One region of the Mesorhizobium sp. B2-8-9 genome, then DNA from elsewhere that is predicted to be linked to it. Evidence: predicted binding sites of a transcription regulator. Region 1 holds the regulator's gene; each other region holds the start of a gene.
The links. Region 1 encodes PhoB, which activates phosphate uptake and scavenging genes when phosphate is short. Its sites were predicted from a motif close to TGTCATNNANCTGTCAT; they were not measured.

Region 1 (9,570 bases):
ATCGGCATCATGGGCGGCGTCATGCTCGGCCTCGGCCGCGCGCTCGGCGAGACGATGGCCGTCACCTTCGTCATCGGCAACGCGCACCGCATCAGCGCCTCGCTGTTTGCGCCGGGCACGACGATCTCGGCGACCATCGCCAACGAATTCACCGAAGCCGACGGCAACCTCTATACATCCTCGCTGGTATCGCTCGGCCTGATCCTGTTCATCATCACCTTCATCATCCTCGCGCTCGCACGCTACATGCTGTTGCGCATCGATAGCCGCACAGGAGCCTGACCGATGTCGACTGCCGCATCGCTTCACCAAAGCCGCAAGCGCAAGAATGCCGTGATGATGACGCTGTGCGTCGTCGCGGCGGGCATCGGGCTGGCCTGGCTGGCGCTGATTCTCGGCGCCCTGCTCTACAAGGGGCTTTCCGGGGTGTCGCTCTCCGTGTTCACGGAAATGACGCCGCCGCCCGGCGATGCCGGCGGCCTGCTCAATGCCATCTACGGCAGCATCGTCATGACGATCATCGGTATCGTCGTCGGCACGCCGATCGGCGTGCTGGCCGGCACCTACATGGCCGAATACGGACGCTTCTCGAAGCTTACGACGGTGGTGCGCTTCATCAACGACATCCTCTTGTCGGCGCCTTCCATCATCATCGGCCTGTTCGTCTACGAGCTGATGGTGCGGCCGATGGGGCACTTCTCGGCGATTGCCGGCGCGGTCGCGCTGTCGATCCTGGTGATCCCCGTCGTGGTGCGCACCACCGAGGACATGCTGAACCTTGTGCCCAACGCGCTGCGCGAAGCAGGCACCGCCATCGGAGCACCGCGCTGGGTAGTGATCCGCTCGGTTGCCTATCGCGCGGCGCTCTCCGGCATCGTCACCGGCATCCTTTTGGCGATTGCCCGCATCTCCGGCGAGACGGCGCCGCTTCTCTTCACCGCGCTCAACAACCAGTTCTGGTCGAGCAATCTCAATGCGCCGATGGCCAGCCTGCCGGTAACCATCTTCCAGTTCGCTCTCAGCCCCTACGAGGAATGGCAGCAACTGGCCTGGACGGGCGCACTCATAATCACCCTGACGGTTCTCGGGCTGAGCATCATCGCCCGCAGCCTAACCGGACGCAGAGAGGACAGATGAAACCGATGTTGTCCACCGACCTGAACGCAGCCGACACGACCGTCGAGAAGGCCAAGATCGAGGTCAAGAACCTCAATTTCTACTATGGCCAGTCGAAGGCGCTGAAGGACATCAACCTGTCCCTGCCCGAGCGCAGCGTGACCGCCTTCATCGGCCCGTCGGGCTGCGGGAAGTCGACGCTGCTGCGCGTGCTCAACCGCATCTACGAGCTCTATCCGAAGCAGAGCGCCGAGGGCCAGGTGCTGCTCGACGGCAAGAACATCCTCGACCGCTCGCAGGACCTCAACCTGCTCAGGACCAAGATCGGCATGGTGTTCCAGAAGCCGACGCCGTTCCCGATGTCGATCTACGAGAACATCGCTTTCGGCGTCAGGCTCTATGAGAAGATCAGCAAGGCTGAGATGGACAGCCGCGTCGAGCAGGCGCTGAAGCGGGCAGCACTCTGGAACGAGGTCAAGGACAAGCTCAACGCCAGCGGCCTCAGCCTCTCGGGCGGCCAGCAGCAGCGCCTGTGCATCGCCCGTACCGTTGCTGTGAAGCCCGAGGTCATCCTGCTCGACGAGCCGGCCTCGGCGCTCGATCCGCTGTCGACCGCCAAGATCGAGGAACTGATCGACGAGCTGCAGGCCGACTACACGATCGTCATCGTCACCCACAACATGCAGCAGGCGGCGCGCGTGTCGCGGCAGACGGCGTTCATGTATCTGGGCGAGCTGGTGGAGTTCGACCGGACCGAGAAGATCTTCACCTCGCCCCGCGAAAAGCGCACGCAGGACTACATCACCGGCCGCTTCGGCTGAGCTCATACGAGGACATCATCATGGCCGAACATACCGTCGCTTCCTTCGACGAGGATCTGAGGCAGATCAGCCGGCTCATCAACGACATGGGCGATCTCGCCGCCTCCATGGTCGGCGCTTCGACCAAGGCCCTGCTCGAGACCGACAATGCCATGGCGCAGCGCGTCGTTTCCGACGATGCCATCATGGACGCGCGCCAGCGCGAGCTCGACGACCGCGCCATCACGCTGATCGCCAAGCGCCAGCCGATGGCCGACGACCTGCGCAACGTGGTCGGCTCGATCCGCATGGCGGGCGACCTCGAACGCATCGGCGACCTCGCCAAGAACATCGCCAAGCGCGTCGGCTCGGTCGGCGTCAGCGCCGCGCCGCGTGACCTCACGCATTCGATCGATTCCATGGCGCAGCTGGTGCTGATCCAGGTCCAGGCCGTGATCCAGGAATATACGGTGGGCGACGCCACGGCGCTGGCCAAGCTTCGCAATGACGACGAGCGCATCGACGTCAAATACACATCCGTCTTCCGGGAGCTCCTGACCTACATGATGGAAGACCCGCGCAACATCACCGCTTGCACGCATCTTCTGTTCTGCGCCAAGAATCTCGAGCGCATCGGCGACCATGTGACCAACATTGCCGAGAACGCCTATTATGTGCTGACCGGCACGCAATTGCCCGCGAATCGTCCCAAGCAGGACGAGACGACAATGTCGGCGCCGGCGGCCTGACGAAGGGTACCTGCCAATGATCGCGCCACGCATCATGGTGGTGGAGGACGAGGAGCCGCTTGGGGTGCTGCTCCGCTACAATCTCGAATCCGAGGGTTACCAGGTCGAAGTGGTGACCCGCGGCGACGAGGCCGAAATCCGCCTTCAGGAAAACGTTCCCGACCTGCTCGTGCTCGACTGGATGGTGCCGGCGGTTTCCGGCATCGAGCTCTGCCGGCGCCTCAGGATGCGGCCCGAGACCGAGCGGCTGCCGATCATCATGCTGACCGCGCGGGGCGAAGAAAGCGACCGTGTGCGCGGCCTCTCGACCGGCGCCGACGACTATCTGGTCAAGCCGTTCTCGACGCCGGAGTTCATGGCGCGCGTCAAGGCGCTGCTGCGCCGCGCCAAGCCGGAGGTGCTGTCCAGCGTGCTCAAAGTCGGCGACATCGTGCTCGACCGCGAGTCGCACCGCGTCTACCGCAAGAAGAGCGAGATCAGGCTCGGCCCGACCGAGTTCCGGCTGCTGGAATTCATGATGCGTCATCCCGGCCGGGTGTTCTCGCGCAGCCAGCTGCTCGACAATGTCTGGGGCGAGACGATCTATATCGACGAACGCACCGTCGACGTCCATGTCGGCCGCCTGCGCAAGGCAGTCAACAACGGCCGCATGCCGGACGTCATCCGCACCATCCGCGGGGCGGGTTACGCGATCAGGGAAGATTAGGGCTAAGGCGCCGAGGCGCTGACGGATTCTGTCTCCAGCGTCGGATCGCGTGCATTGGCGGTTAGTCGAGACGCTTGTGCTTCGTCATCCACGGGCGGAGCAAGGAGCGCAGCGACGCAGCGCAGACCCGAGGATCCATTCCGTGATGTCGATGCGTTGCGACAGTCCAGAATTCTGTGCCGCTGCGCTCGACGCGGGAGGTGGCGGCATGGATTCCAGGGTCTCCGCGACGGAGCTTCGCTCCTGCTCCGCCCTGGAATGACGAAGCTGCGGGGCCTTCGCTAATTTCAAGCGTCTGCTGCTGTCCCCGGACCTCTTCAAGGCTGCCTCAGGCCACGTTCTTTCCCGTCCCCGCTCTCGCCTGGCCTCCGGGTGCGAAAATCTCCTGGTCGACGAAGGTCAGCGCACGCATGGCGCAGCCTTCGCGGATCAGCGGCAGTTCGTTCGGCTCGGTGTCGAAGGAGATCGATTCGGAGTGCTGGCCGCCGGCCGTCTGGGCGATCGCCTCGCGCAGCGCCGGCTCGATCAGGTCGAAGGCGGCCGCGCTGACGCCGACCATGGCGACGGGCGCCGGGTCGATGAGAGCGAACAGGCTGCCGAGACCGAAACCAAGCGCTTCGCCGGCCCGGCGGTAAGCCTCCCGTTCGGGGCCGTCCCTCTCGCGCGCCTTCGCGGCAAGGGCCCGCATGTCAGCGTCGCCGACGTCGACCGGCTCGGCGTCCTCGCTCATTTTCATGGCGCTGCGCCAGATCGCATAGTTGCCGGCATAGGCCTCGACGCAGCCGCGGCGGCCGCAGCGGCAAAGCGCCCCGCCCGGGCGGTGAATCATGTGGCCGAACTCGCCGCCGGAGGAATGCGTGCCGGTGAACAGCGCACCCTTGAGCACGAGACCCATGCCGATGCCGTGCGACAACAGGATGGCGATGAAGTCGTCGCGATAGCGCTCCGGGTCGCGCCATTGCAGCGCCACCGCCATCATGTTGCAGTCGTTCTCCATGGTGGCGGAGATGCCGAACTCCTTCTCTAGGATGTCGGCGAAAGGAATGTCGGTCAGCGGCGTTATCGGCGACCACAGCATGGAGCGCGCATGCGAATCGGTGATGCCCTGAATGCCCATGGCGATGCGGGCGACGCTGCCAATGTCGAGGTCGGGATCCTGCAGCCGGCGCCGCACGATCGCCACGCATTCGCCGATCAGCTCGTCGCGGGGCATAACAAGCGTGTCCAGGCGCTGCTGCTCCTCGGCAACAACTTGGCCGGCATAGTCGATCACGGCGACCGACAGGAAGTTCAGAGACAACACCACGGTCAGCACCGCGGCGGCTTCAGGGTTCAGCGCCAGGCCGATCTGCGGCCGGCCGCGTTTCAACGCCGTCGGCTCGCTGGCCTTGCTTTCGGTGAGAATGCCCTCCTGGATCAGGTCGGCGGAGATCGCCGAAATGGTCGAGTGGCTGAGCCCAGTGGTGGCGGCAATTTCGGTTCGTGATGGCTGACCGGCGCGGCGTACCGCCGAAATCACCATGGCGCGGTTGCGCCGGCGCAAATCGTCGTGGCGGATTCCGACCGACATCGTCTCGCACGTCCTCCCCAATCATCGCGGCCTTGTGATAATGCCATGGCCTGTCGCTGACACGCTAGGGATTGTGGCAGAAGCCAGGGGCCATGTCATTATTTATTGCGGATACCGAAAAAAATGCCTGAGCCCATCAAAACCCATCAGAATCTCGGTTGACAGCGCTGTTGTGCTGGACCAGTATTTTTTTGAGGCTCGAAAAAAAGCCTCTGTGCCGGCCTTCGGGCCAGTCTGGGTCGCGCCGCACGGGCGCAGGGAGGATATCATGAAGAAATTTGCAGCCGCCATTCTGGCGGGCGTTGCCATGTCGCTGACGCTGGCGTCTGTCGCCGAGGCGAAGGACAAGGTGATCGGCGTGTCGTGGTCGAATTTCCAGGAAGAGCGCTGGAAGACCGACGAAGCAGCGATGAAGGCCGCCATCGAGGCCGCTGGCGACAAGTATATTTCGGCCGACGCGCAGTCCAATCCGGGCAAGCAGCTGACCGACGTCGAAAGCCTGATCTCGCAGGGCGCCAACGCGCTGATCATCCTGGCGCAGGATGCCTCGGCAATCGGCCCCGCGGTGCAGAAGGCGCTCGATGAAGGAATCCCGGTCGTCGGCTATGACCGCCTGATCGAGAACAAGGACGTGTTCTACCTGACCTTCGACAACAAGGAAGTCGGGCGCATGCAGGCCCGCGAGGTGTTCAAGGCCAAGCCGGAAGGCAACTATGTCTTCATCAAGGGCTCGGGCTCCGATCCGAACGCCGACTTCCTGTTCGCCGGCTCCATGGAAGTCCTGAAGGACGCCATCGACAGCGGCAAGATCAAGAATGTCGGCGAGGCCTACACGGACGGCTGGCTGCCTGCCAACGCGCAGAAGAACATGGAGCAGTTCCTGACCGCCAACGACAACAAGGTCGACGCGGTCGTGGCTGCCAATGACGGCACCGCCGGCGGCGTTGTCGCGGCGCTGACGGCGCAGGGGCTGGCCGGCACCGTGCCGGTCTCGGGCCAGGACGGCGACCACGCGGCACTCAACCGCATCGCGCTCGGCACGCAGACCGTGTCGGTGTGGAAAGACGCGCGCGAGCTCGGCAAGAACGCCGCCGAGATCGCCTCGCAGCTCGCCGACGGCAAGAAGATGGGCGACATCGCCGGCGCCAAGGACTTCACGACGCCCGGCGGCAACACCGTCAAGTCGCTGTTCCTGACGCCGGTCGCGATCACCAAGGACAACCTCAACGTCGTCATCGACGCCGGCTGGATCAAGAAGGACGAGGTCTGCGCGGGCGTGCCCGCCGGCAGCGTCCAGGTCTGCAACTGAGCCTTGCCTGCCTTCGATCAAAATACCCGCGCCGCGGCCAGGAGCGGTTCAATGAACCGCTCCTGGTTTTTGTTGCCGCAATTCCGGACGGAAAACCGCTACGCACTTTTCCTGGGATGCTTTAAAGCCGCGGCGTTTTCAAAAGATTTTGCCGTTCTGCCTCAGGCGGATAGCTTCTAGGCTGAGTTCCGGCATCCGCGCCAGACGGCAAGCCGGTGGGAGGAAATCATGACCGACACGACGTCTACCCAACCGGCGGACACCGCGCGCGCGTCGGAACTCGGCACTGTTGCCCGGTTCCTGAAGGCGACCGAGCTCGACACCCGCATGCTGGGCATGATCGGCGCGCTGCTCCTGATCTGGATCGGGCTGCATGTGATTTCCAGCCTGCGGCTTGGCGTCAACCCGCTCGACTTCGACAGCCGCACGTTCCTGACGCCGCGCAATCTCTGGAACCTGTCGGTTCAGTCTTCGGCCGTGGCGATCATGGCCTCCGGCATGGTGCTCGTCATCGTCATGCGCAACATCGACCTGTCGGTCGGGTCGGCCGAAGGGCTGATCGGCATGGTCATGGGCTTTGCCCAGGCGCATTTCCTGGTTCGCTTCGTCGGGCTTGAACTGGGAAACCCCTGGATCTGGGTTCTGGCGTTGCTGATCGGCCTGGCGCTCGGCCTCATCATCGGCGCCTTCCAGGGCTTCGTTATCGCCTATCTCGAAGTGCCGGCCTTCATCGTCACGCTTGGCGGATTGCTAGTATGGCGGGGCGCTGCCTGGTGGGTCACCAGCGGTCAGACCGTTGCGCCGCTCGACGCCACGTTCCAGTTGATGGGCGGCGGCCCGGCGGGCTCGATCGGCGCCAAATGGAGCTGGGCCGTCGGCATCGTCGCCTGCCTGGCGGTTATCTTCATGCATTTCAACGGCCGCGTGCAGCGCAAGCGCTTCCGCTTCCCGCTGCGTCCGGTCTGGGCCGAGACGCTGCTTGCCACGGTCACCTGCGCGGTCATCCTGGGCGCGGTGTGGCTCGCCAACTCCTATCCGTGGCCGGTCGGCATCGTGAACCGCTACGCCGCGGCCAACAACATCACCGTGCCCGAAGGCGGGCTGTTCATCGCGCACGGTATCGCCATTCCGGTGCTGATGGCGGTCGCCGTCGGCCTGATCATGACCTTCGTCACCAAGCGCACTAGATTCGGCCGCTATGTCTTTGCCATCGGCGGCAACCCGGAAGCCGCCAATCTTGCCGGCATCAACACGCGCTGGATCACCATGAAGGTGTTCATGATCATGGGCGTGCTGGCGACGATCGCGGCGGCGATCTCGTCGGCCAGGCAGAATTCCTCGACAAACGCGCTGGGGACGCTGGATGAACTGCTGGTCATCGCCGCGGCGGTCATCGGCGGCACGTCGCTCGCAGGCGGTTCCGGAACCGTGCTCGGCGCCATGCTGGGCGCATTGCTGATGCAGTCGCTGCAATCCGGCATGGTGCTGCTCGGCGTCGATTCACCGCTGCAGAGCATCGTCGTGGGCGCCGTGCTCGTCATCGCGGTGTGGCTCGACACCCTCTATCGCAAGCGCGTCTGATAGCAGGAGAAGGACCATGGCTGAAAAATCGTCTCCCGCCGGCGTTCCGCTGGTCGACATGCGCAACGTCTCGATCGCCTTCGGCGGCATCCGCGCCGTCGACGACGCATCTGTCGATCTTTTCCCCGGCGAAGTGATGGCGCTGCTCGGTCACAATGGCGCCGGCAAATCGACGCTGATCAAGATCTTGTCCGGCGCCTATAAGCGCGACAGCGGACAGATATTCATCAATGGCGAGGAGGCTTCGATCTCCAATCCGCGCGACGCCAAGAAATATGGCGTCGAGACGATCTATCAGACGCTGGCGCTGGCCGACAATGTCGATGCCGCGGCCAATCTCTTCCTCGGTCGCGAGCTGATGACGGGTTGGGGCACGCTCGACGACGTCGCCATGGAAGCCGAGGCGCGCAAGGTGATGGGCCGGCTCAATCCGCGTTTCCAGCGCTTCAAGGAGCCGGTTATCAAGCTATCGGGCGGACAGCGGCAGTCGGTGGCGATCGCGCGCGCGATCCTGTTCAACGCCCGTATCCTGATCATGGACGAGCCGACTGCGGCGCTCGGCCCGCAAGAGACGGCGCAGGTCGGCGAACTGGTCAAGCAGCTCAAGGCCGACGGCATCGGCATCTTCCTGATCAGCCACGACATTCACGACGTGTTCGAGCTCGCCGACCGGGTCTGCGTGATGAAGAACGGCCAGGTGGTCGGCACGGCGCGCACGACCGATGTCACCCAGGACGAGGTGCTCGGCATGATCATCCTCGGCAGATGCCCGCCAGGCGCCATTCCGGGCCCGGGGGCGCTGAAGATCGCAGCATGAAGTCGAACTGATAGCCGGCTAATTAACGGCTGCGTGATGTACCAGCCGCGGTGATGGTTTGACCGCGCCATTGTGTTGGCGCCGAGACTTGCCCATAAAGATCGTCGACCGTCCACGGGCCGCATCCTTGATTTGAAGAAGCTCTTTCCGATCGTTGCCTTTGTCGCCGTCGCGCTGATCAGCCTGACCATGGCAGGGTTCGCCTATTTCGCGACGCAAGAGGCGGCGCGGATCAAGTTCGAGGGCACGGCCGACGACGCGCTCAACCGCATCGAGAGCCGCGTCGACCTGCATCTGTCGCTGCTGCGTTCGACGCAGGCGCTGTTCGATGCCCGCAACGGCGACATCTCGCGCGGCGAATTCAAGGCCTTCTTCACCGCCCTTGACATCGACGACAATTTCGCCGGGCTGCGCGGCATCGGCTTCCTGAGGCTCGCCAAGACCGGCGACGAGGCGGCGGTGGAACGCGACATCCTGCACGACCATGGGTCGGCGCATCCGATCTATCCTGCCACGACGCAGCAATGGCGCACGCCCATCGTGCTGTTCGAGCCGCTCGCTGCCTCCAACCAGTCGATCATCGGCTTCGATATGTTCACCGAGCCGGTACGGCGCGCGGCGATCGAAACGGCGATGGCAGACGACCGGCAGCATGCGAGCGGTTTGGTCCAGCTCGGCCAGGGCGCCGGCGTGGCGCAGACCTTCACCGGGTTCCTGGTTTTCGTGCGACTGAACGTCGAAACCGCGCCCGAGGTGATCAATGCAAGCCGCTCCTCCACGTCCGGCTTTCTCTACGCTGCCTTCCGCGCGCAGGACTTGTTCCAGGTCGCGCTCAGCCGTTCTCCGCTGCTGCCGGTCAATGTCGAGGTCTATGACGGCAAGCCCGAGGACGGCAATCTTCTGTTCCGTTCGGAGGCGCCGC
Region 2 (9,570 bases), on a different contig from region 1:
CGGGGCGCCTCGGTGCGGCCCAGGACAGTCAACCCGATCTCACTGGCCCCGGAGCCGCGCGAAATCGTCGAGGATTGCTGGGCGCTCGCCCCAGCTTGGTCGGGCCTTGGTGCTCGCCAGTCATTCACTTGCTGCCTTGCTGTACTGCCCCGGGCACGATCAGAGCGCCCTGGTCAGGTCCCGAAAATTTGAAGCCGATAAAAAATAGGACGATGATGAGAACGCAGATTGCCAGCACCGTGACGAGGGTCCTTCTCGGGTTTTCGGCTGGCGGTCTGTCTTCCATAGCAATTCGCCTTGGACTCTAAACTCGGCGACAATGCCGGGGTTCCCAACGCCGCGCCGACCAACGGACTGGCCGAACCACGTCAGGACGCGGCTTTTAGCGGAATGTTCCTAACCAACACGGTGCGGGCCTGCGCTTCCGAATTCCCAGCATCATACTTGCGTCTGTGCTAATATATAACGATTACGCACTTTCGTGCGTAGCCAACATATTGGGAGGATGCGATGAAAACCATGAATCGCAGGTCTGCAATTGCTCTCAGCATGACGGCCGCCGCGGTCACGCCCTTGTTCACCCTGATGGCATCCGCAAAGACCAAGAAATACGGTCCGAAGGATGGCAAGGAGATAGCGCCCGGCATCAGAGTGGTTGAGGTAGGCACCGGCAATTCCGACATTCCCGCCTACAAGAGCATTTCAATTGTCGACGTGGTCTTCCAGCCCGGAGCGCACGCGCCCGCAATGGTGATGGACAACGACATGGTATGCACGATTACGTCGGGCGCTTTCACGATCAAGAAAAAGGACAAGGAATTCAAGCTCAAGGAAGGCGACATGTACACCTGTTCCAAGGGCAAGACCGACGAGGCGACGAATACAAGCAAGGAGGTGGGCGTGCATCGCATCGCCGTCTTGATACCTGCCTAGGAGGCCGGCATCCGGCCGGACGATCGGTTGCTATCGCCAGTCCAGCCGAGGCTTGGGAAAATTCGCGCGGAAGACGATGTGCGAGGCGCGCCTTAGCCGAACCAGGGACCAACCTCGTCTTGCCGCTGAGTTGTGCGCCCAAGGTCAGCGCTTGCGAGACATTGCGGAGCGCCGCCTCTGTCAAGGCGGCGCCGGCGGGGCCAAGGGCCAGCCGGGCGATGACCGCGGCGACATGGACGCGCATTGTGAACAATCCCCTCCAGGCCGCCGCGTAGCGTCTGCCGGCGGCTTGGCGCCGCCTCGCGATTCTGAGAGAGGCGGCTCCGAGTCCGCGAGGGGCATCACAAAAATGACGCGCTCTCACCGCTATATGCCAGGCTGGATGCGCTAAAGCAGGGTTCATCATTATGGATGCCAGCGAATTGCAGGCCATAGGCGATACGCTGATGCGCGTCGTCACCCCCGATATGAAACCGAAAGACCTGCTCAAGGCGGTGCGAAAACTGCACCCGGACGCCAAGAAGAGGGATATTGCCCGCGCGGCCTTCCACGCCATTATCGCCAACGCCGACCAGGATCCCGGCAAGTCGCGCAACCTTCAGGCCTTCGCGCTCGCCGAGCGTACCCAGCAATCGGAATAAATTGCCGCGAATTGTAGTTTTGGGCTTGCCGGAAATTTAATAAGCGGCCTCTAATTTAATGGCTTAGCCGGCAGCTGGAGCCAATTCCAGGAAAAAGTGTGTCACGGTTTTCCGTCCGGAATTACCCTAGCCCCAACCGGTAATGAGCCCATGACCAAGAACCTCGGCAATGCCAAACCCAGCGCTCCTGCCAAGGAGATGAACCCCTCGCTGTTCGGCAAGGCCGCGCCGGCATTGTTTCCGCTGGTCGTCGCGGCGCTTGGCTATCTCATCGGCCGGCATTTCTTCGGCTTTTGACGGGCCGGCGTCCGGCACGCTATTTCCAGCCGGCCCAAGTACAATTGTCGTCTCGACCATCCTCCTTGCAGCTTTGGTCCTAGGGCCTAGGTCGTTCTTGTCCTTGGCCGGGCCCAAGCGCATGCTGGTGGGAGCCGGCGGCCTCGCAAACTCCGGTCAGGCCCGGCCGCCGAACCCAGTATCACCCCCCCAAAGGCTGCCGGGCCGCCGCCTGGGCGGCGAATTCTTCCGCGCTCGCCCACGGCCAACTGCCGCACTGCCTAAATCTGCAGTACCGCTCGGGCGCCTTCGAATTCCGTTGCTGCATCGTTTCGCAGACCGAACGCCATGTCGAAGTCGAACTCGCCTGCACCTAGGCGCAATGGCATGTCTTCGCCGCCACGCTCGCTTTTATTCGTGAAACTCGCAAATATGCCGAATAACGGCGGGTGCTCTTGCACTAAAGAACAATAAGCCACGCTTTTCGGCAATTCCAGACGCGCTAGATTGTATTGTGAGGTCGGAGATAGGCAGTTCTTCGAATGAAGAGCAGGAGCTGTATATGGTAACAAGCGAGCCAGACAGTGTCCGCGTAAAAACCGTTAATGGCCAATGGATCGTGCGCGTCGTCGACGGCGGCAGGCTGAAGCAGCAAGTGTTCGACATTCACGCGCAGGCCGAGATCTTCGCCGAGGAGGAGCGGCTGCGACTGGGGCTGCCGGGCGAGCCGCCGGCCGAAGAGCCGGTTCGACCGCTCCCACACGGGCGGGCTCGCTGACGGCGAGGGGTAGCCGGACCACGCCAATCGCCGAGGTCGGAACAGACCTATCCCTGGTGCTCGGCTCTGAGCCTCTCTTTCATCCGTTCAAGCGCCGGCTGACCGCCGGCCGCCAGATCGTTGGCGACCCGGGCCAGCTTATCGTCGGCCTTGCGGTATTTGCTGCCCCAGGCGCCGAGCGTTGCCAGCACCGGCAAAAGGTCGATGCCGGCCTCGGTCAACCGGTAGATCGCCTTCAGACCGTGGCTCGGGTCGTCGCTGCGGGTGAGGATGCCTTCGTCGACCAGCGTCTGCAGCCGCTCGGCCAGCGTGCGCGACGAGATGCCTTCATCGGATTGTAGGAACTCGCGAAAGTGCCTTTTCCCGGCGAAGGCCAGGTCGCGAATGATGAGCAGCGTCCAGCGGTCGCCGAGCAGTTCGAGCGAGAGGCTGATCGGGCAGCCGGATCGTTCCTTGGTCGACATCAGTATGGTTCCATTTTTAAATCATTTTACTATTGACATCGTTCTTGCCTTGCGTCAAATGGTTCCAGAAGTAAATCATTTGACGAGAGGAGATCGATATGAGCCGGCAAGTCAAGCGTACGATGGTGGTCGTCGGCGCAACCAGCGAAGTGGGCGCCGAGGTCTCGGCCAGACTGACCGGGGCAGGGCATGAGGTGCGCGGCATCGCCCGTAGCCTCGGCGTCGCACTCGAAGATCAGGCGGCGCTCGACGCCGCCTTCTCGGGTGCCGACAGCGCTTACGTGATGATCCCCTTCGATGTCACCGCGCCCGATCTGCATCACTTTGAGGACGAGGTCGGCGCACGGCTGGCATCCTCCATCGCCAAGGCGGGCCTGCGCCGGATCGTGCTGCTCAGCGGCCTCAATGCCCATCTCAGAATGGGTACGTCGCTTGGCGCCGCGCTGATGGAAAAGCGACTTGCCGCGCTGGGCCTGGAGGAACTCGTCTATCTGCGCGCCTCCTTCTTCATGGAGAATTTCATCAAGGGCATGGGCTTCGTCGAGCAGGCGGCGTCCGGCGTCTTCGCCTCGCCCTTCCGCGGCGACCTGCCGATGCCGCTGATTGCCGCCAAGGACGTTGGCGAACGCGCCGCCGCTCTATTGAATGCCGAACACTTTCCGATACAGCGCGTTGTCGAATTGCACGGCGGCGGCTCCTACACGTTCGAACAGGCCACCGAGATCCTGGGGAGGGCGATCGGCAAGGAGGTCGCCTACCATGAAGTGCCGTTAGCCGATGCGCGGGCCGGTATGGTCGCCAATGGCATATCGGCGAGTTTTGCCGATGCGCTGGGCGAGACGGCGGCAAGCTTCAACAGAGGCGAGCGCTGGGCGCTGGAAGCACCCTCAGCCGAAAATGCCACCCCGACCAGTTTCGAAGCCTGGGCGCAGGCTTTCGCCCGTTCGCCCGCCGCCGCGCGAGCCTTCATAGGCAGCAATTCCTGACGAGGGAGACCGGACATGAAGAAGCTTATCCTGCAGATGCAGATGTCGGTCGACGGTTTTGTCGGCGCCGATGAGGGCCATCGCTGGCAGCTTTGGGAATGGGGCGACGACAGCGCATGGGACGAGGAGCTTAAACGGGACTTCAACGCCGTTTTCACGACCATCGATACCATCCTGTTGAGCCGCAAGATGGCTGAGGAAGGCTATCTGACCCATTGGGGCAACGCGGCGAGGAAATATCCGAAGGACCGCTTCTTTGCCTTCGCCCAGCGCATCGTCGAGGCCGAAAAGGTGGTGGCGAGCGATAAGCTCGGGACCTCGCGCTGGGAACGAACGCGCGTCGTAAGCGGCGACTTGCCGCGTGAGGTCAACGCGGTGAAGCAAGGCGAGGGCGGCGACATCGCCGTGTTCGGCGGCGCCGGCTTCGCCTCGGCGCTGATCGCCGCCGGCCTTGTCGACGAGTTCCAGCTCTTCATCAATCCGGCCGTTCTGGGCAGCGGCCGCCGCATCTTCGACAAGGGCGGCTTTGGCAGGCTGAGGCTCCTCGGCTCCAGGCCCTAGGCCAGCGGCATGGTGGTGAGCCGCTACGCGCCGGCGAGGTGAGAAGGCAATCGATGGGAGATCGCTCTGCCTGAATCAATCTGGCAGCGCGGCTTCCTAACTACCTGTCTGGCCATGCCTTTCCCGGATGGGTTGGCAACCGCCCCCGCTGACCAGCCGCAGCTGCACGCCTGGCGTGATGGACCGCTGCCAAGCGGCGCGGCCGTTGCCCACGGCGGCAAACCAGCGGGCTTCGCACGATGTCAGGCCGATAAGCACCCGGCCGGCATATTCGGCCGGCGCGCCATTGGCCGCATCGAACACCGTCCAGCTGCTGCCAGGCGGCTCCTGCACCGGGACGAACCTCATCGGAGACTCCATCTGTGAAGAGATGGGCAATAGCAGGCGCGACTTGGCGTTCCTATGACGTGGTTCACATTGGCACACATTTACGGTGGATCGCACCGCTGCGGCTGCAAGCCACCAATCTCCTTGGCTGCTTGCCCTACTGCCCCGCCTGGTCGGCGTCGGTCAGCGTGCCGAGGAAGGCGACGATGTCGTCGATCTCGGCATCGGTCAGCGCCGGCTTGTCGCCGGGCTTTTTGCCATTGAAGGGCGGGTCTGTGTTGAGGTTTCCCCAGTAAGCCTTTGGCAGATCGTCGAATTTGTCGACCGTTCCGTCCGCCTTCTTCGGATACCAGCGCCCAGGATCCGTATCGCGGCTGGCGTAGAAGGCGACCGCGTCGCGCAGCGTGTGGAAATAGCCGTTGTGGAAGAAGCTTTTCCGCAAGGCAACGTTGCGCAGCGTCGGCGTCTTGAACAGGCCGCAATATTCGACGCGGTCCTTGAGATCGGTGCGCAGCGGACCGCACAGGCCGAGGTCGACATAATTGGGATCGGCATTGGCGGGGATCGCCGGGTTGCGCGGCACGGCAATCGCGATCAGGCCGTAATCGGTGAATTGCGGCGGCTCGCCGTCATTGGCCGGTTCGCTGAGATGACAGCTCGCGCAGTTGCCCTTCGCTGCTTCCTCGAACAGCATGCGGCCGCGCAATTCCTGCGCGGAAAGTTGCGCCTTGCCGGCGAGGAAGGCGTCGTAGCGGCTCGAATAGGGATAGAAATCGGCGCTGCTCTGCTCGAAGGTGCCCAGCGCTTCCACAGCGGCGTCGAAGGCGTCTTGCGGATGGTCGAAGACATCGGCGCCGAAGGCCGCCTTGAAGGCGCCGGCATAAGGCGCGTTGCGCAGGCTGGCGGCCACCTGGGACGCGTCCTTGTTGCCCATCTCGAAGGACGACAGCAGCGGGATTCTTGCCTGGTCCTTGCCGTGGTCGGCGCGGCCGTCCCAGGTCAGGCCCCCGGTCGGGCCATTGTCGACGCTTTCGTCGCCTTCGTCCTCGGAGTCGTAGAAGTGCTCCGTGAAGGCGGGCGCCGCCTGCAGGTAGCGCAGTGACGGCACGGCGCGAACGCCGGGCTGGTCAAGATTGGCTCCGCCCATTTCGACCGGTGCCGCCGAGGCCTGCCCGAAAGCGTGGTTGGGATCATGGCAGGACGAGCAGGCCTGCTTGCCCGAGGCTGAGAGCGACGGATCAAAGAACATCTGTCGCCCCAGCGCCGTCAGCGCCTCGGCGCGGGCGAAGGCTTCCTGGCGCGTCATCGGGCCGGGATGGACACCGGATGGCGCCTCGGTGTTGGCGGGCGTGGTGGAGGCGACGATCGTGGCCGCTGCAATGGCGATCGCGTGATTTTTCCGACGTCCCATCGTCTTCGGCGATACCCCTGATTTCTTCGCCCGGTTTCTTTGGCGGCGTAAGGATCGAGTGCAACGGATTGATGACCGGTCTTCCCGCTCACGAAACCGTGTTCGGCCGGGGCCGAACTGTCACAAAGGTGACAAGGCGTCGAAGTAGCTGGGCATTGATGCAGTTGCGTTCCTGCATTGCCGTCCTCCAGCCATTCCCAAGCCACGAGGCATTTTCCAATGATCCGGTCCTTTCTCTCCCTTTGCCTCGCCTCCACGGCGCTGGCATCGCTCTCTGCCGCTGCCCAAGCGGCGCCTGCCGGTTACGACAAGATCGACACCGTCGTCGTCATCTACGCCGAGAACCGCAGCTTCGATAACCTTTATGGCGGCTTCCCCGGCGCCAACGGTCTGGCCAACGTTTCGCCCGACCAGGCGCGCCAGCTCGACCGCGACGGCAAGCCGCTTTCCGAATTGCCGCCGGCCTGGGGCGGACTGACCGGCAAGGGCGTCACGCCGGCGGTGACGGAGGCGCAGAGCGCGCATCTGCCCAATGCGACATTCGCCATCGACGATCCCAAGGGCTTCAACGAGAATACCGGCGTCATCACCCATGATCTGTGGCATCGTTTCTATCAGGAGCAGATGCAGATCGACGGCGGCCGGAACGACAAGTTCGTCGCCTGGGCCGATTCCGGCGCGCTGGTGATGGGCCATTATGACGGCTCGATCCTGCCGATGTGGGCGATCGCCAAAAAATACGTGCTGGCGGACAATTTCTTCCAGGGCGCCTTCGGCGGCTCCTTCCTCAACCATTTCATGCTGGCCTGCGCCTGCGTGCCCTACTATCCAAATGCCGACACCAGCCCGGTGAAGGCCCAGATTGCCGTCGTCGAGCCGGATGGCGTGACGCTGAAACCGGCCGACAATTCGCCGCCCTCGGCGCTGGGCGGCGTGCCGAAATTCGCCAATGACGGCGCCATCACGCCCGACTTCTACGCCGTCAACACCATGCAGCCGCCTTACCAGCCAAGCGCCAACAAGCCGGCCGAGGGTGGCGACAAGGCGCTGGCCGATCCGGCGCAGCCGACCACGCTGCCGCCGCAGCACGAGATCACCATCGGCGATCTGCTGTCGCTCAAGGGCATTTCCTGGGCGTGGTATTCGGGCGCCTGGCAGGCGGCGCTCGACGGCAAGAACGCGACGCCCGTGCCGAACTTCCAGTTCCACCACCAGCCTTTCAACTATTTCGCAGCCTATGCGCCGGGCACGGCCGCGCGGGCCGAGCACATCAAGGATGGCGGGCTCGGCGGCACCGAGTTCATCAAGGCGATCGACGACGGCAAGCTGCCGGCGGTCTCTTTCTACAAGCCGCAGGGCAACCTCAACGAACATGCCGGCTATGCCGACGTGACCTCCGGCGACCAGCATCTGGCCGACCTCGTCGCGCATCTGGAGAAGAGCCCGCAATGGGCGCATATGCTGGTGGTCGTCACCTATGACGAGAATGGCGGCTTCTGGGATCATGTCGCGCCGCCCAAGGCCGATCGCTGGGGCCCGGGCAACCGCATCCCGGCCTTCATCATCTCGCCCTATGCGAAGATGGGGATGGTCGATCACACGCAGTACGACACGACCTCGATCCTGCGCTTCATCACCAACCGCTACGACCTGCCTGTGCTGCCCGGCATCGTCGCCCGAGACAAGGCGCTTCGCAACCACGACCAGCCGCCGATGGGCGATCTGACGGCAGCGCTCGATCTGACGAAGTAATCGTCGAAGCCCTTCTTGCAAAAGGCCCGCTCCGGCGGGCCTTTTTTTGTTGCGGCATCGCAAGGGTACTTGCCACGATCGGTCCCCCTGCCACACAAGGTGCTATGTCCGACAATTATCTGCACATGGTTCCTGACGATCCATACTGGCGTCCCGATAAGACGGCGGCGGAAGAGGCTGCCAACTTGGTGCGCGGACTGTTCCCCCAAGCCGAGCATGTCGGAATCGAATACAAGGAAGCAGTGACCTTCTTCGATGCAGGCGCGAATACGGAAAGCGTCCACTGCGCCTTCTGCGGGAGCGAACTGGGGGATTGGTGGGGCAATGCCATGGATCAGGCAGCCGTTTCGGATTTTAGCGACCTCGCTATCGTGACGCCTTGTTGTAGCAAATCCACGTCGCTCAACGATCTCCGCTACGTATGGCCTGCCGCGTTCGGTATGTGCTCGCTTACAGTCGTCAATCCTGGCGCGACCACCCTCGGCGCCGAGGAACTGCGAAGGATTGAGCAGGCGATTGGCTCGCCGCTCAAGGTGATCTGGCAACATCTCTGAGCCAGCTGAGCCAAGCAGACCAACCGAGCTGCTGAGCAGAACGAAGGAAGCACGATGGCGGACCTCAAGATCAGAACCCGCAATGCCGGCGCGCTCGCCGTCCTGCCGCCGGGCGGGCTGCCGGTGATCACGACGCCGACCGGTGGCACGGTCGATGTGGTCACGCAGGTCAGCGCGCCCGGCTTCAGCCCGCTCGACCTGCTCCATGCCTCTTTGGCCGCCTGCATGGTGCTCAGCGCCCGCATCGCCGCCACCCGCCTCGGCGTCGCCGACCGGCTCGGCGAGGTGAGGGCGGATGTCAGCGGCGAGAAGGCGACGGACGAGCCCTCACGGGTCGAGACATTCATCGTCAAACTGGAGATCGCCGGCGACCTCGATGACGCGACGAAAGAGCGAATCCTGGCGGACGCGGAAAACATCTGCACCGTCTCCAACACGCTGCGCGGCGCGCCGGCGCTTCGTTCCACGCTGGGGTGAGCGCAATGGGGTATCTTTCGCCGATCGACTACGCGACCGCCTCGGACGACATCCGCGCCGAGCACGACCGCGAGCTCGCGCTGCGCGGCCGCATGACCAACATGAAGCGCATCCTGCTCCACTCGCCGGCCGCCCACCGCATCTACGCCGAATGGTTCACGCTGCGCGACCTTCTCAAGCCCACACTCGACGACCGCGCCATCTGGCTGTTGTCGAAAGCGGTCGCCGAAACGATGCGCGCCGAGATTCCCGTGATCTTCTTTCGCCGCGCATTGATCGAGAACGGGATCGACCCCGAAGCGATCGAACCGACCGCCGACGAGACGCTGCTGATTTCCTTCGGCATGGCAATCGCCGCCGATGCCAATGGCGTCCCGGAAAAAACCTGGGCCGCGCTCAAGGCGCGCTAC
Region 3 (9,570 bases), on a different contig from region 1:
ATCTGGCCTCAAGCCGGATTGGGCAGGTAGCTGTTCCCTCCCCGGCATTGCTTCAGATAGTCGAGCGCGCGCGCCTGTCCGGTGATCTCGAGGTCGCCGCGATAGACCGGATCGTGCCAGCCCTCGATGTCGATGGCGCCCTTGTAGCCGGCCAGCCGCAACTCGCTGATCACCCGCGTCCAGTCGCTGTCGCCGAAACCCGGCGTGCGCATCTGTACGAAGGGCAGTCGGCCGAACACGCCATGCTCGCGGATGACATCCCAGCGCACCGTCGCGTCCTTGCCGTGGACATGGAAGATGCGCGGCGCCCATTTGCGGATCTGCGGAATCGGATCGATCAGGTACACAAGCTGATGGCAGGGCTCCCATTCCAGCCCGAGATTGTCGTTTGGCAATTCGTTGAACATCAGCTCCCAGGCGTCCGGATTATGCGCGATATTCCAATCGCCGCTCGCCCAGTTGCCGTCCATGGCGCAATTCTCGAAAGCGATGCGCACGCCCTTGTCGGCGGCACGCTTGGCCAGCGGCCCCCACACCTCGCGGAAGCGCGGCAGGCTGTCGGTCAGCTTCTTGCCACGGATGCGGCCGGTGAAGCCGCTCACCGTCGAAGCGCCGAACAGATGCGCATTATCGATCACCGTCTCCCAGGCCGCCAGCACACCGCGATCGACCTCTCCATTCTCGAGCGGATTGCCGAACACCCCGATCGAGGACACGGTCACATCGGCATCGCCGATCGCCTCGCGGATCTCGCCCGCCAGGCGCTTCAGGTCCTTGCCGCCCAGCGTCTGCCAGAAGAAGGGCTGGATGCTCTCGAAGCCGAGCGGCAGGATCTGTCTGACGTATGCGGCCGGATCTTCGAGATTGGCCCGCACCATGGTGCCGATCCTGATATCGAGAAGCGGGTTTGCCGTCATTGTGCTTCCTTGGCGATTGTCACGCGCCGCCCGCTCTCGGCGCTCTCGATGGCGCCGAAGACCATGGCCAGGCTTTTGATGTTGTCGGCGCCGCGCGTCTCCGGCTCGGCGCCGGTCTCGATCGCGTGCATGAAATCCCGGATGATGCCGAGATGGCCGTCGACGCGGTCGGCGGGATCGAGCGGCGGCACTTCGATGGGCTGGGTCTTGTCGATGATCCCGTCGCGGCCGGACGCAATCACCTCCGCCTTCAGCCCGTCGTGGCCATCCCACAAGAGGCTGCCGCGCTCGGCGACGATACGCCAGCTTCCCTCCCAACTCGTGCGGAAACCGTCGGCGCACCAGGAGCCGGCATAGGTGAAGATCTTGCCGCCGCCGAGGTCGAAGACGGCGCTGGCCGACGACCCCTGCCGATACCAGGAATTCACGGGTTCCCATTCCTGGCAATAGACGCTGGCCGGCTCGCCGGCGACCATGTAACGCGCGGCATCGAACGTGTGGATCGCCATGTCGAGCAAGAGCACATGGGCCATCTCCTCGCGAAAACCGCCGAAATGCGGCGCGACGAAGAAGTCGGCGTGGATGCTGGTCGGTTTACCGATGACGCCGGAGTCCAGGAAGCGCCTGATGCGCCTGACATTGGCGACATAGCGGCGGTTCTGGACGACGGCGTGGATGCGCCTCGCCTTGCGCGCTGCCTCGACGATGGCGCGCGCATTCTCGGGGCTGTCGGCCAGTGGCTTCTCGGTGAGCAGATGGCAGTCGTGCGCGAAGGCCGAAAGCGCGACTGCGCGGCGTGCGGCGGGAACCACGACGTCGAACACGGCATCGGGCTTGGTCTGGTCGAGGACGGCGTCGAGGTTGGTGCCGATGACGGCATCGGACAGCGCGTATTCGCGCGCCCTCGCCTGGGCCCGCTCGGCATCGAGGTCGACGAGGCCGACAATGGCGAGCCCGTCGATCTGCTTCACGGCATCGAGCCAGTGCTTGCTCATCGCTCCGCACCCGGCCAGGACGACCCTCATCATCCAGCGCTCCTCCTCCGCCGGTCCCTCCAGACCGGACGTCACGGCGTCCACGGCGTCACCGTAAACGTTTTTCCGTAAACGTTTACGAGAACACACCCGATGGCGTAGAATGTCAACCGGCTGCCTGCAAAAATCGTCCCGAAGCCTTGGCCTGAGCGGCAGCCGGTGCTAGCCAAGGCGGGGGAGAATCCGTCCTTGGCGTCAAGCATCCACGATCTCGCGCGTCACCTGAACATCTCGATCGGCACCGTGTCGCGCGCGCTGAACGGCCGTGCCGACGTCAATGCCGACACACGCCAGCGTGTGCTCGAAGCAGCCAGGAAGCTGAACTATTCGCCCAATCAGTCAGGCCGCAGTCTCAGGCAAGGCGCCACCCGTTCGATCGCCTTCATGCTGCAGCCGCATCCCGGCGACCAGCAATATGGCGAGCCGTTCTTCATCCCGTTCCTGACGGGCCTGCAGGCGCGGCTCGCCGAGCATGACCTGGATCTGATGGTCGTCATGGGTGAGCCGGGCCAATATCAGCAGGAGCGGTTGCGCCGCGTGGTCGAGACGCGCCGGGCCGACGCGGTCGTGTTGGCCAATACGCGAAGGGAAGACGATCGGATCGATTATCTCAGCAAGGCCGGCTTTCCCTTCGCCACGCTCGGCCGAAGTCAGTCCGGCGGCGACACGTATCCTTCACTCGATATCGATTTCGAGAGGGCGGGTGATGAAGCCGTCGACCGGCTGGTCGCGCGCGGCCACCGCCGCATTGCCGCTATCCGCCCTTCGCTTGATCTCAACTTCGGCTACCTGTTCCTCGACGGCTACCGCAAGGCACTGAAGCGGCACGGTATCGAGGTCGACCCCGACCTGATCGCCGACGGCTTCATCAACGAGACCGGCGGCTACCAGGTGACGCCGCAAGTAATGCGCTCTAAAAACCCGCCGACGGCGATCATCTTCAACAATGACGCGATGGCGCTCGGCGGCTGCAAGGCGCTGGCCGAGATGGGTATCAAGCCGGGCCATGACATGGCCGTGATCGTCATCGTCGACACGCCGCTCTGCCGCTACTTCTCGCCGACGCTTACCGCCTTCCGTCCGTCGCTGGAGCCCATGGGCCGGCGGCTGGCCGAGCTGCTGCTCGCTTCGCTTCCCGCATTCGCCGGCCCTGAGGGCACACGCATCATCCGCGAAGTCTGGCCGCTGGAGCTGATCGCAAGAGAGAGCGATTGAGCAGAGGCTTTCCCTTCTCCCCTTGTGGGAGAAGGTGGCCGAGCGAAGCTCGGTCGGATGAGGGGTGTTCCAGGGAAAGCCGGCGTCTCACTCCGCTGGAGCACCCCTCATCCGTCTCGGCGCTACGCGCCGATCCACCTTCTCCCACAAGGGGAGAAAGAAACTGTCACGCAACCATCACGTTCACGTCCTAGACCGCTCGACGGGAACCGGCTCGCCGCATCGCCGATGCGCGTTCCTTCCAGGCCGCTCTGCTCGTCAAGAAGGGGATATCGATGAAACATTTCAACCGGACCGTCGCGCTCGGCGCGGCACTCGCCTTGTTCACTTCCCTGACCCCGGCGCTCGCCGACGACGTCGCTTACGTCAACAAGGGGCTCGTCGGCATCGGCCGCATCCCGGCCAACCAGAAGGACAAGTTCGGCGAGACCTTCGGTTCAGGTTCCGGCATGGCGATCGATACCAAATCCTGGACGCGTGAAGGGGCCACCTACAGGGGTTCGCTCTGGCTGCTGCCGGACCGCGGCTACAATGTCGTCGGAACCACCGATTATCGCCCGCGCCTCAACACCATCTCGGTCGAGTTGGCCCCGACCGCTCCTGGCGCGGCGCCCGCCGCCGGACAGGAACAGTCGGGCGTTAAGGCGACGCTCGCCGACACGATGCTTCTGACCGACGACAAGGGCGCCGACGCCACCGGCCTCGATCCGTTGAACGGCGTGCGCGCCGCCGCCGGCGACATGCCGATGCTGCCTGAGGCCAATGGCAAGCTGGCGCTGGACGACGAAGCGATCGTGCGCCTGCCCGACGGCACGATGTTCATCTCCGACGAATACGGTCCCAACATCTACCGCTTCTCGGCCGAAGGCCGCCTGATGTCGGCGACCCAGCCGCCCGCGGCGCTGGTGCCGATGCGCCACGGCAAGCCGAACTTCGCTTCCGACAATCCCGGCCCGGGCGCCGCCGAACCTGATCCGAAGGATCCCGAGACCGGCCGCCAGAACAACCAGGGCCTCGAAGGCATGTCGATGACGCCGGACGGCAGGTTCCTGATTGCCGTGCTGCAGTCGGCGGCCCGCCAGGACGGCGGCGATTCCGGCTCGACCCGCCAGAACACCCGCGCGCTGGTTTACGACGCTTCCGATCTCGCCCACCTCAAGCTGGCGCATGAATATGTCGTGCCGTTGCCGGTTTTCAAGGATGCCAAGGGCAAGACCAAGGTGGCCGCTCAGAGCGAGATCGTCGCACTCTCCGACAAGAGCTTTCTGATGCTGGCGCGCGACTCAGGCAACGGCCAGGGCGTCAAGGGCGACGAGTCGCTCTATCGCAAGATCGAGATCGTCGACCTCTCGGCCGCCACCGATATCGCCAACGGCCCATTCGACGCCGCCGACAAGCCGGTCGCGCCGAAGGGCATGCTCGACCCGTCGGTGACGCCGGCCAAGCTGACGCCGTTCATCGACATCAACGACAAGGGCGAGCTCGGCCGTTTCGGCCTGCACAATGGCGCGCCGAACGACAAGGACAACCTCTCGGAGAAGTGGGAGGCTATGTCGCTGGCGCCGGTGCTCGACCCGAAGCTGCCCGACGACTATTTCCTGTTCGTCGCCAACGACAACGACTTCCTCACCCAGGACGGCTTCCAGGTCGGCGCTGCGTACAAGGCCGAGGACGGCGCAGATGTCGACACCACCTTCCTGGTCTATCAGGTCACCCTGCCCGGCCTTTCTGGAAACACCACTCAGTAATGGGATGCGGTCGGCTGCCGCGGCAGCCGACCCTTTCTGAAGGGATGCATGAGCATCAGGCCTGCGATAGCATCGCGGGCCTGATTCAGTTTCGGCCCCACCGCCATGGATAACAACATGGATGACAAACAGCCCGCCCGCCGGCGGACCGGCGACCTGACCAGCGGCCCCATTCCGCGCACGCTGCTTTTGTTCGCCCTGCCGGTGCTGGGCTCCAACGTGTTGCAGTCGCTCAACGGCTCGATCAACGCGGTCTGGGTCGGTCGCTTCCTCGGCGAGGCGGCGCTGACGGCGACCTCCAACGCCAATCTGGTGCTGTTCCTCATCCTCGGCACCGTCTTCGGCATCGGCATGGCGGCGACCATTCTGGTGGCGCAGTCCGTCGGCGCCCGCGACCTGCCCGAGGCAAAGCGCATCGTCGGCACCAGCGCCACCTTCTTCTTCCTCGTCTCGGTCGTGTTCGCCGTCTGCGGCTGGATCTGGGTCGACGCCATCCTGACCGGGCTCGGCACGCCGGCCGATGCCTTGCCTTTGGCGCGCGCTTATTTGCGCATCATCTTCGTCGCCGTGCCGATGATGAACCTTTTGTCCTTCGTCATGACCGTGCTGCGCGGCGCCGGCGATTCGCGCACGTCGTTCGCCTTCATGGCGCTGGCGGTCGTGCTCGACGTCGTGCTCAATCCGCTGCTGATCCGCGGCATCGGCCCCTTCCCCGAGCTCGGCATTGCCGGTTCGGCAACGTCGACGCTCATAGGCCAGACGGTGAGCGTGATTGCCATCCTGATCGTGCTTTATGTGCGCAAACACCCGCTGCGGCTGGCGGGCAGCGATCTCTCGCTGCTGCGGCCCGACCCGAAATTGCTGCGCATCGTCGTCTTCAAGGGCATTCCGATGGGGCTGCAGATGATCGTCATCTCGGCCGCCGCGCTCACCGTGATGGGCATCGTCAATTCCTACGGCTCCCAGGTCGCCGCCGCTTACGGCATCGCCGCGCAGCTCTGGACCTATATCCAGATGCCGGCTCTGGCGATCGGCGCCGCCGTGTCCTCGATGGCGGCGCAGAATGTCGGCGCCGGGCGCTGGGACCGCATCGGCAGGGTCGCGGCGTCGGGCGTCGGCTTTAACCTGGTGCTGACCGGCGCGCTGGTGGCGCTGCTTTTCGTGTTCGACCGCGCGGTGCTCAGTCTCTTCCTCAGCACCGACAGCGCCGCGATCGACATCGCCGCCCACATCAACAAGGTGGCGTCCTGGTCGTTCATCCTGTTCGGCATCACGATCGTGCTGTTCGCCACGGTGCGCGCCACCGGCGCTGTCATGCCGCCGCTGATCATCCTGATCATCTCGGTGTTGATCATTCGCACCGGCTTTGCCTATTCCATGCGCAGCGTCATCGGCCAGGAGGCGCTGTGGTGGAGCTTTCCGGCAGGTTCGATCGCCTCGCTGGCGCTGGCCGCCGCCTATTATCGCTTCGGCCGCTGGCGCACGATGCACATGATCGAAGACCGGCCGGCGGCCGGCGAGCCGCCCGACACGGGCCTCGGCGTGCCGCGCCAGCGCGCGCAGCTCCTGCCGGAGACGCCGAACGGCTAAAATCCGCGACGACAGGAAAACGTGAAAATCCGCTACCGCGCGTATTTGGCGCCGAAGCCAAGTGCCACCAGCGAGAAGACGACGATCATGCCGGCAAAGGCCAGGCTTGCGATGGTTGCGTTCGCCAGGCTCGACAGGATGCCGATGCCGATCACCGGCAGCGCGTTGCCGCAGAAGCAACAGATGAAGAAGGCCGACACCACCTCGGCGCGGCGGTCGGCCGGCGCGATCTGATTCAGCACTTGCAGGCCGCCGCGATAGCCGAGCGCCGCCGCCACGCCGCAGAGCGCCGTCGCAACGATCATCAGGAGCATCGAGGCATAGACCTGCGCCGCCACGATCAGCGCCACGGTCGGGATCATCAGCACCAGCGCGGCAAGCATGGTGGAGCGGCTGGAGAGCCATGTGGTGGCGACGATGGTGATGGCCGCCACAATCGACAGCTCGAAGAAAAGCCCGCCAGCCTCGGCATGATTGGTCACATGCAGCTGCTGCGCCAGGATGCTCGGCGCCAGCGCCGCGTAGAAGCCGACCAGCGCCATGGCGCCGAAGCCAGTCACCGCCGGCGCCACGAATTGCGCGCGGATATTGTCCGGCACCGAAAGCCGCGGCCTCAGCGAGACGTCGGAGAACCGTCGGGGCCTGGAGACGGTTTCCTGCGTGCGCCAGATCAGTAGGGTGACCAAGGCAAGCAGCACGAGATAGACGGCGAATGTCAGCCTGAGCGGCCAGGGCGCATATTGGGCTAGCAGCCCCGACATGAGCGCGCCGGCCCCGAGACCGACAAAGTTGGTGCTGGTGGCGATGACGGCGGCGCGTGACTTGTCCTTGCCTTCGATCAGCTCGGCCAGCCAGGCGGTGCCCGCCCCCGCGCCGACACCGATGCCGAGCCCGCTGAGGATACGGGCGATGTCGAGCCAGGCGAGGTTTTCGGCGAAGAGGAAAAACAACGCACTGACCACGGCAACGCCCATCGCCGCTAGCGCGGCGGGGCGGCGGCCGACGACATCCGACAGGCGGCCGAAAAACAGCAACGCCGCCAGATTGCCGACCACATAGACGGCGTAAACCAGCGTCAGCGTGACCTGCGAGAAGCCGAAGGCCTGCTTGTAGATCACATAAAGCGGCGTCAGCGCGGTGCTGCCGGCAAAAAGCGCTGCGATCATGGCGGCGACGACGGCCATTGCGGCGCCGCCGCCAAGCTCATTGTCACGCGTCATGGTTTGAGCGTAGCTGGTCATGGCAACCTCCGGGGGTTGCAAGCCCAACGCCTATATAATGGCGCTGTTCCAGCCACCGAATGTCCTCCTGACAATCCTGACAGGATGGTCTTGTGCGAAATCCTCGCGTAGCTTTTGTCGGCCGACGAGGAGGAACCATGGGCAAGGGACGGGTCGAGGCATTCACCGATGGTGTCGTCGCCATCATCATCACCATCATGGTGCTGGAGCTGAAAGTGCCGCATGGCGAAGATTTCTCAGCGCTTCTGCCGCTGTGGCCGGTCTTTTTCTGCTATGTGCTGTCCTTCATCAATGTCGGCATCTACTGGAACAACCTGCACAACATGTTCCACACCGTGCAGCGGGTCGATGGACGCGTGCTGTGGGCCAACCTGAACCTTTTGTTCTGGCTGTCGCTGATGCCGGTGACCACCGCGTTCATGGGAGAGAACCACTTCGCGCCCGTACCGGTCGCCGTCTATGGCATCGACCTCGCGCTTTGCGCCGTCGCCTACACCATCCTGGTCCTCAAGCTGCGCCATCTGCACGGCGCCGACACGACCTTCGCCAAGGCCGTCGGTCGTGACAACAAAGGCAAGATCTCGCTGGCGCTCTATATCGCCGCAGTCCTGCTCAGCTTCCTCAACCAGTGGATCAGCGTGGCGATCTATGTGCTTGTAGCGACCATCTGGTTTGTGCCGGACAAGCGCTTCGAACGGTTGGTAGAGAAATAACGCTTACTTCCGCATGGTTTTCAGCTTTTCCGCCGCCGAGGCGGCAAGGTCGGCATAGCGCTCCTCCAGCCTCTCGGCCGCCTTGATGATCGGAAAGTCATGGCCGAATTTCTCCAACGCCAGCCTTAGCTTCTCGGCGAAATCCGCCTGCTTCTCCAGCGCCGCAAACAGCGTCTTCACCTGCGTCTCGCTGATGTCGGGATTGGCGAGCATCTTCGGCACCTCGCGGCTCATCTGGTCGCCGTTGACGGTTTGCTCCTTCAGGATTCCGATCCAGTCGGTCAAATGCCGAACTCCTTTTTGGGACAACATGCGCGGCGTGCGCTGCGATGGTCAACCCGTTGCGGCTTTCGCCGTCAACCCGTTGCGGCTTTCGCCGTAATCACCGGACGAACCGGCCTTGCCTCGGCGGCGGCTGGCGTTAAGTTCGGCCCGACCCGAACAAGGATGGAACTCATGACTAGCGACGCCCAGATCCAGACCGCCCTGCCCGCCTTCGCCTCCGGCAATGTCGCCGTCATCACCGGCGGCGCCAGTGGCATCGGCCTTGCCGCTGCAAAACGGTTCGTGGCAATGGGCATGAAGGTGGTGCTTGCCGACATCGGCGGCATGCGCCTCGACCAGGCGAAGCAGGCGGTCGCCGCGATCGGTGGCGAGGATGTCGTCCTCCCGATCCCGACCGATGTCTCCAGGGCGGAAGAGGTCGACCGGCTCGCGGACCTCGCTTACGGCGCCTTCGGTGCGGTGTCGGTGCTGATGAACAATGCCGGCGTCGGCAACAATCCGGGCAAGCCGTGGGAGAACCGCGACGCCTGGAAGCGGCTGCTGGACATCAATTTCTGGGGCGTCGTGCATGGCGTCGAAGCCTTCGCGCCGCGCATGCTCGCCGCCGGAAAGCCGGGCCTGATCATCAACACCGGGTCCAAGCAGGGCATCACCACGCCGCCCGGCAATCTCGCCTACAACGTCTCCAAGGCCGGCGTGAAGACCTTTACCGAAGGACTGGCGCATGCGCTGCGCAACGAGCCGGGAGCCAAGGTGTCGGCGCATCTGCTGATCCCGGGCTTCACCTATACCGGCCTGACCGAAGGCGCGACGGAAAAGCCCGCCGG

Region 2: a site for PhoB is predicted at 6,438-6,454, ahead of FJ423_RS27785 (acid phosphatase). Genes of this name have one in related genera too.
Region 3: a site for PhoB is predicted at 3,331-3,347, ahead of FJ423_RS05075 (esterase-like activity of phytase family protein). Genes of this name have one in related genera too.

The regions. Positions count from the first base shown of each region.
Region 1 is NZ_VFTQ01000041.1:24,153-33,722, forward strand. It holds gene pstC (phosphate ABC transporter permease subunit PstC) at 1-282, shown strand, start outside; gene pstA (phosphate ABC transporter permease PstA) at 286-1,137, shown strand; gene pstB (phosphate ABC transporter ATP-binding protein PstB) at 1,134-1,937, shown strand; gene phoU (phosphate signaling complex protein PhoU) at 1,958-2,665, shown strand; gene phoB (phosphate regulon transcriptional regulator PhoB) at 2,682-3,371, shown strand; gene FJ423_RS30540 (ROK family protein) at 3,700-4,941, opposite strand; gene xylF (D-xylose ABC transporter substrate-binding protein) at 5,210-6,250, shown strand; gene FJ423_RS34685 (hypothetical protein) at 6,302-6,430, shown strand; gene FJ423_RS30550 (sugar ABC transporter permease) at 6,479-7,831, shown strand; gene FJ423_RS30555 (ATP-binding cassette domain-containing protein) at 7,848-8,648, shown strand; gene FJ423_RS30560 (CHASE domain-containing protein) at 8,781-9,570, shown strand, end outside.
Region 2 is NZ_VFTQ01000031.1:63,338-72,907, forward strand. It holds gene FJ423_RS27740 (hypothetical protein) at 511-933, shown strand; gene FJ423_RS27750 (hypothetical protein) at 1,341-1,574, shown strand; gene FJ423_RS33745 (hypothetical protein) at 1,725-1,871, shown strand; gene FJ423_RS27755 (hypothetical protein) at 2,413-2,628, shown strand; gene FJ423_RS27760 (helix-turn-helix domain-containing protein) at 2,676-3,092, opposite strand; gene FJ423_RS27765 (NmrA family NAD(P)-binding protein) at 3,191-4,078, shown strand; gene FJ423_RS27770 (dihydrofolate reductase family protein) at 4,094-4,639, shown strand; gene FJ423_RS27775 (hypothetical protein) at 4,736-4,987, opposite strand; gene FJ423_RS27780 (cytochrome c peroxidase) at 5,124-6,377, opposite strand; gene FJ423_RS27785 (acid phosphatase) at 6,597-8,129, shown strand; gene FJ423_RS27790 (hypothetical protein) at 8,234-8,683, shown strand; gene FJ423_RS27795 (OsmC family protein) at 8,738-9,160, shown strand; gene FJ423_RS27800 (hypothetical protein) at 9,166-9,570, shown strand, end outside.
Region 3 is NZ_VFTQ01000003.1:146,833-156,402, reverse strand. It holds gene FJ423_RS05095 (sugar phosphate isomerase/epimerase) at 9-917, opposite strand; gene FJ423_RS05090 (Gfo/Idh/MocA family oxidoreductase) at 914-1,945, opposite strand; gene FJ423_RS05085 (LacI family DNA-binding transcriptional regulator) at 2,141-3,166, shown strand; gene FJ423_RS05075 (esterase-like activity of phytase family protein) at 3,442-4,914, shown strand; gene FJ423_RS05070 (MATE family efflux transporter) at 5,032-6,504, shown strand; gene FJ423_RS05065 (MFS transporter) at 6,537-7,745, opposite strand; gene FJ423_RS05060 (TMEM175 family protein) at 7,883-8,458, shown strand; gene FJ423_RS05055 (hypothetical protein) at 8,462-8,743, opposite strand; gene FJ423_RS05050 (SDR family NAD(P)-dependent oxidoreductase) at 8,915-9,570, shown strand, end outside.